Adhaeribacter radiodurans: one gene and its partner. The main gene of each other region encodes a partner of the protein of the gene in region 2 in a complex. Links are inferred from orthologs where the notes say so. Each region holds a gene or a part of one and is shown on either strand. Other genes may lie near its edges. The genes, in order: pfkA and rny.

Evidence for each region.
Region 1: rny (region 2) and pfkA share a complex: the UniProt entries of both Bacillus subtilis proteins name them as parts of the possible RNA degradosome complex. The link is inferred for Adhaeribacter radiodurans from one-to-one orthologs.

Annotation. Positions count from the first base shown.
Region 1 is NZ_CP055153.1:4,418,879-4,422,087, forward strand. Bases 19-2,897 are described here. They hold pfkA (6-phosphofructokinase), read left to right. Parts: upstream 19-911; coding sequence 912-1,883; downstream 1,884-2,897. Other genes in these bases: HUW48_RS17640 (SLC13 family permease), read left to right, coding at 19-72; HUW48_RS17645 (tellurite resistance TerB family protein), read right to left, coding at 143-571; miaA (tRNA (adenosine(37)-N6)-dimethylallyltransferase MiaA), read right to left, coding at 2,021-2,897. In the rest of the region: more of HUW48_RS17640, read left to right, coding at 1-18; more of miaA, read right to left, coding at 2,898-2,950; HUW48_RS17660 (glycosyltransferase), read right to left, coding at 2,935-3,209. UniProt on the Bacillus subtilis protein: Catalyzes the phosphorylation of D-fructose 6-phosphate to fructose 1,6-bisphosphate by ATP, the first committing step of glycolysis.
Region 2 is NZ_CP055153.1:946,908-950,206, reverse strand. What follows is about bases 331-3,299. They hold rny (ribonuclease Y), read right to left. Parts: upstream 2,614-3,299; coding sequence 1,048-2,613; downstream 331-1,047. Other genes in these bases: HUW48_RS04395 (hypothetical protein), read right to left, coding at 3,146-3,299; HUW48_RS04400 (cell division protein ZapA), read right to left, coding at 2,711-3,001; HUW48_RS04410 (hypothetical protein), read right to left, coding at 331-770. In the rest of the region: more of HUW48_RS04410, read right to left, coding at 18-330. UniProt on the Bacillus subtilis protein: Endoribonuclease that initiates mRNA decay. Initiates the decay of all SAM-dependent riboswitches, such as yitJ riboswitch. Involved in processing of the gapA operon mRNA, it cleaves between cggR and gapA.

The DNA of each region.
Region 1 (3,209 bases), 3.5 Mb from region 2 along the record:
ATTGGTTCAGGCTTAACCTTTTTATTAGTAATAATTATTTTAAGCATGGTTCCCCTTTTCTGGCCTTTGTAAATAGCTTAACCACTGAGTTTACTTATCCGGTAAACCATTTAGCAATTAAGAATTCTATTTGTTTAAGCTATTATAATTCCAGAAAAGATTGCGAATCTTGCTTTATTTCTTCCCGCGACTGACCGTCTTTTACTCCCATGGATATTTTGCGGACCAGTACCCCCACAATAGATTTTTTAAAACCGAGCTTTGCCGCCATTTCCACGCAAAAATCCATTTCGTTATCGTCCACAATACCATCGGCCAGCATCATTTCAACCAAGTCGTAAATCTGATCGAATCTTTCCGAATCATTCGCCGGTAATTCAAATTTAGCCGTTTGGGCGTTGGCGAGTAAACTTCGTACTTCTTCTTGCTTCAGACCATTTTTAGTGCCAATGGTAATAATATAATTCATCTCCGCCGAGTCAACGTGGCCATCAATTTTTGCCAATGCACCCAGATTCAGGATGTGACTTTTAATGCGCTTTAATTGCTCACTTTCAAAAAAGTTAAACATATCTTACAATATAGAGTATGGGAACAGCGTATTTCTTCAATCTTACTAAATTAACAAAAAACAACAATTTTCACCTACCTTAAATTAAATTTTTACTATAATAAGGTGTAAATCACCCGCTTTTTGCTCTGCCAGTAACCAGTATACGCAAGTTGCTTTTGTTTGTAACGGCTATTTCTAATATTTTCCAGAATTTATTTTATATCTTTTTACGTCTGTATAACTAACTTAAATTCAACCAACTAGGACGCTTAAAAGTAAATTTTACTTAAATTGTACGTGTTAACTGCACGCTTTCACCAACTAAATTAGTTAATTTGCCCCCTTAACAAGATTAGCCATGAAACGCATTGCAGTATTTACTTCCGGAGGCGATTCACCGGGTATGAATGCTTGTATCCGAGCGGTTGTCCGCACGGCTATATATCACGGAGTAGAAGTGTACGGTATTCGCAGAGGCTATAATGGCCTGATTAAAGGAGAATTATTTAAAATGGAATCCTCCTCGGTAAGCAATACGATTCAGAAAGGAGGAACCATTCTTAAATCGGCGCGTAGCCTGGATTTTATGGCTCCGGAAGGTCGCCGCTTAGCCTTTGAACAACTCCAAAAGTATGAAATAGAAGGAATAGTAGCCATTGGTGGTAATGGTACTTTTACCGGTGCCACCTTATTTTACGAAGAATACGGAGTTCCAATAGTAGGCGCGCCCGGTACTATCGACAACGATTTATACGGCACCGATTTTACTATTGGCTACGATACGGCGGTAAATACCGCATTAGACGCCATTGATAAAATACGCGACACAGCCGATAGCCACGAACGGGTATTTTTTGTAGAAGTTATGGGCCGCGACTCGGGTTATATTGCCATGCCCTGCGCTATTGGCGGAGGCGCTGAAATAGTGCTGATCCCGGAAACCAAAACTACTATTCCTGATGTAATATCTACCTTACAAAATGGCTGGAGTCGTTCTAAAACTTCGTTTATTATTGTAGTAGCAGAAGGCGACGAAGAAGGAAATGCCACTGAAATTGCGGCTCGCGTAAAAGAAGCTATTCCGCAAATGGATGCGCGGGTTTCTATTTTAGGTCACATTCAACGGGGCGGCTCTCCCACCGCTTCCGACCGTTTATTAGCCAGCCAAATAGGAATAGCCTGCGTAGAGGGGCTGCTCAATGGTAAAAAAGACGTAATGGCCGGTTTTGTAAACAACCGGCTGGTTTATACCCCTTTCAAAGATACCATAACCAAGAAAAAAATTATTAACCAGCGTTTTGTCCGGATGGTCGAGATTTTAAGCGTCTGATAGTTGGAAGGTTGAAAAGTTAGAAGGTTGTTAGCAGAAAGAATTTGTTTTTATTTCGATATATCATCTTTTCTAAAACATCCTTCTGATCATTTTAGCCATGGAACAACTTTTTAATTTTTCCACCTTAAAACCTTTTAACTCGCTAACTCCCGATCGATAAAAGCGAGAATGGCTTCCCGTTGTTGCGGGTGAAACCAGGTAAAATCGCTGTTTTTAGTAAACCAGGTAAGTTGACGCTTGGCATAACGGCGGCTATTTCGTTTTAGTAAGCGCACAGCTTCATCCCAATCGTATTCGCCGGCCAAATAAGAAAACAGCTCTTGGTAGCCTACCGTTTGCAGCGCATTATGATTCCGGTAGGGCAACAGTTGTTGCACTTCTTCCAGTAATCCGGCTTCCAACATTCCATCTACCCGGGCATCAATGCGAGCGTATAATTCAGCACGATCGCGATTTAAGCCAATTTTAATTATTTGAAAAGGCCGATCAACTGGTTCTTTGGTTCGGAAAGAAGAATAAGGTTGACCCGTTGCCAGCGAAACTTCTAAAGCCCGGATAATTCGCTGGGTGTTAGCTTTATCTACCTGGTTATAATACGCGGGGTCCAGTTCTTGCAATTTTTGAAGTAAATGGGCCAGCCCTTGTTCTTGTTTTTGTTGTATTAAACTCTCCCGGATAGAAGTAGGTACCTCCGGCATTTCGTCCATTCCCTCCAACACAGCCCGTACGTATAAGCCGGAACCGCCCGTTAAAATAACGCACGAATGTTGCGTAAATAATTCATCTAATAAACGTAGTACCTCTTGTTCGTAAGCGCCCGCATTATATTCCTGGGTAATGTGGTGCGAATTAATAAAATAATGCGGAATGCCCTGCATTTCAGCAAGCGTAGGTTTAGCCGTACCAATGGTCATCTCGTGGTAAAATTGCCTGGAATCAGCTGAAATAATTACCGTTTTATAATGTTTAGCCAACTGAATACACAAGTCCGTTTTACCCACGGCAGTAGGCCCGACTACTACAATCAAATATTTTTCTTTTAGAGTACTTAAGTGGTTTCCCATATTTTTTGGTAAAAAGCTAGCAGCTTTTGTTCCTCGTTTTGCCAATTCCATTGCTGGCGAGCTTTCTTACAATTTTGCACTAACTTATTATAAAAGGCAGGATCTTGAGTTAAATGGTTAATAGTCCTAGCAATAGCTTTTGGTTCCAGTGGAACGGTAATCCCCACCTGGCATTGCTCATTTAAACGGCAGTATTCCGGAAAATCTACTATTAACTGCGGAACTCCCGCGTGCAGGTAGTCAAAAAATTTATTACCCA
Region 2 (3,299 bases):
AATAGTTAGCTGCCGGGCTACTTATTAAAATCCCGACCCCAGATATTAATCACCAATCCTAAACTAAATACCGAGTAACCGGCTGTTAAAGCTTTCCGGTTTTTTAAACCAAAATTACCCCCGCTGGTATATTGCAACTGCACCACCGGACTTAAAGCTAACCGGGTGTAGAATATCGGTTCTACAAATATATTGTCTTCCGTAGGCTTTATTTCCCCGTTGCGCACGTGGCGGTACATATCCACATAACTCATGCGCAGGGCTGTACCATAGTTTAGCGGATAGCTATTGCCAAACAGGCGCAAATCTTTTTTCCTTTTAGATGTAAAGTTTACCTGCAAAAAGTATTTGTCGTAATTGCCCGATACCCGGGTGTAGGTAGTTACTTCTTCGGCGTCGGTGTGTTTTTCAGTGCGATCGCTGCTGCCCCGGCCAATACCGGCGTAAGCTTCCAGTACCCGGTTTTTATTGGTACCAAAGCTGGTAAAGTAACCACCACCCACTTCAAACAAATTGTGGCGGAAATCTTCTTTTTTGCGATGATTATTTAACCGGGAGCCATTCATCATTACACCAAAATGGTCGGAAACAGCATAAGCACCATTCACACTAAAATTACCCTTTAAAGTAGCGTGCCCACCCGCACTTATTTCCCCTTTTTGGGTAAACATAGGCGTATTGGGCACATTGGGCATATACACGGAGGAGCAACTAGACAGGAGCCATATACAGCTCACTAAAAAGCCGAAAAAATTATATGTATTTCTCATAGCGGCAGACGATTTAACGGTTCTATCACGCTGCTAACTTGCAACGAAAATCGCAACCTGCCTCTATCCGGGGCTCTGTATTTATACAATTTTTATACAACCGTTATCCACCCATTTACAAACATTAACCTTTAACGATATTCCAATTACAAGAATACTTAATAAAAGTAAATTAGAATTGTATTAAGGTTTGTTCGAGAATCTTTTAATATTACTTACAAAAAAGTCCTGCTCTCCAAGTAGAAAGCAGGACTTTATAGAAAAAGTTAAATCTACTTTACTTCGCGTAGCTTACGGAACGCATTTCCCGGATAACTGTAATTTTTATCTGGCCGGGGTATTGCATCTCTTTTTCAATTTTTTGCGAAATATCAAACGACAGTTGCTGCGCGCGTTCGTCGGTTACATTATCGGCATCTACCATTACGCGCAGTTCACGACCGGCCTGAATTGCGTAGCATTGGTTCACTCCTTCAAAACTTACAGCCGTTTCTTCCAGTTCTTTTAACCGTTTAATGTACGATTCCATAATCTCGCGGCGGGCACCCGGGCGCGAACCCGAAATAGCATCGCAGGCCTGCACAATCGGCGAAATCATGGCAGTCATTTCAATTTCATCGTGGTGGGCACCAATAGCGTTTACCACATCCGGATGTTCTTTGTATTTTTTAGCCAGCTCCATACCTAAAATAGCGTGCGGCAATTCCGGTTCGTCGGGAGTTACTTTACCAATATCGTGGAGCAAACCGGCGCGTTTAGCGTGTTTCACGTTCAGGCCTAGTTCAGCGGCCATAGTGGCACATAAGTTGGCTACTTCGCGGGAGTGTTGCAACAAATTCTGCCCATAAGACGACCGGAAGCGCATGCGGCCTACCATTTTAATCAACTCTGGGTGCAAACCGTGTATACCTAAGTCAATAATAGTTCGCTCTCCGATTTCTACTATTTCTTCTTCAATATTTTTCTTGGTTTTGGCTACTACTTCCTCAATCCGGGCCGGGTGAATTCGTCCGTCGGAAACTAAACGGTGCAATGATAAACGGGCAATTTCGCGACGAACCGGGTCAAAGCCTGAAATAATAATGGCTTCGGGAGTATCATCTACAATAATTTCTACGCCGGTAGCAGCTTCCAGAGCGCGGATGTTACGGCCTTCCCGACCAATAATTTTACCTTTTACGTCGTCGGATTCAATGTTAAAAACGGATACGCAGTTTTCAATGGCGTGCTCGGCGGCCGTACGCTGAATGGTTTCTAAAACTACTTTTTTGGCATCTTTTGAAGCGGTTAATTTGGCCTGAGCCACCACATCCTTAACGTAGGAAGAAGCCTGTATCTGCGCTTCGTTTTTGAGAGTTTCTACTAGCTGCTCGCGCGCTTCGGCGGCCGATAAGCTGGCAATATGTTCTAACTGCCCAATAATAGACTGATGTTCTTTTTCTACTTCTTCTTTGCGCTTTTTTAATCCTTCGGCTTGGGCCGCTAGTTGTTCTTTAAGCGTGTTTAATTCCGTCTCTTTTCGTTTTATTTGCTCTAATTGGGTATTAACCTGCTGTTCACGCTGTTTAACTTTCGCCTCGTTTTGAATAATAAGCTGCTTCTTTCTGTTAGAATCTTCTTCAAACTCGGCTTTCAGGCTGAGGAATTTTTCTTTGGCTTCGTGAATACGATTTTTCTTGATGCTCTCGGCATCTAGTTCAGCTTCTTTTATAATAAGCTTCGCCTTTTCACGGGCGGCATCCTGGTGTTTCTTAAACACCTGGTTCAATAACACCCGGCCAATGTAAACGCCCACCCCGAGCGCCACCAAAGCCGTGATGATAATATAAAGAGTAGTAGACATAACTATAATTTTTAGGGTTTATTAAAATTATAGCAATAGGCCGCCAACTACAGGTAACAACCAATAAATAAACAAAACGAGACTGATACTAGGCTCGCTATTCAAATTTAAGAGAGGCTAAAAGCTTGTTTAAATGAGTAAGCTTATCGACCAGGGTGCTTTCATTCTCGGCTTTACTCTGGACGGTATGTAGTTTATCAGCCAGAGATTCCAAGGCAACCATAGCTAACAAATCTTGTTTATCAGCAATGCCAAATTGTTCGCGAAACGCTTTCAGGCGTTCGTTAATAATCCGGCCGGCAGTACGTAGCCTTTCTTCTTCTTCCTCATTTACCCGCATTGGATAATCGCGATCCGCTATCCTGATTTTTATAGACAATTCACTCATTCCGTTGCGTACTACTGGTTGTTTTTAGGTTGCCTGTTCTTTTTTGCCCGTCAGTCAGGGCAAAACGTTTGGTTCAAAAATGAATGCTTACTTTCTTTATATTCAACAACAAACAATTTATTTATTCCGGTTAAACAACCAGGTTTAATCTCTTAGATAAGCGATACACTTATCAATCTCTCTAATATACTCGTTTATTTTCAGTTTTAATTCTGTCGAATGGGCAGGCTCTGCTGCTATTGTATTTACAATTTTAGAAATATTATCTTTATTTTGAAAATTTTTTATTTCCTCATCC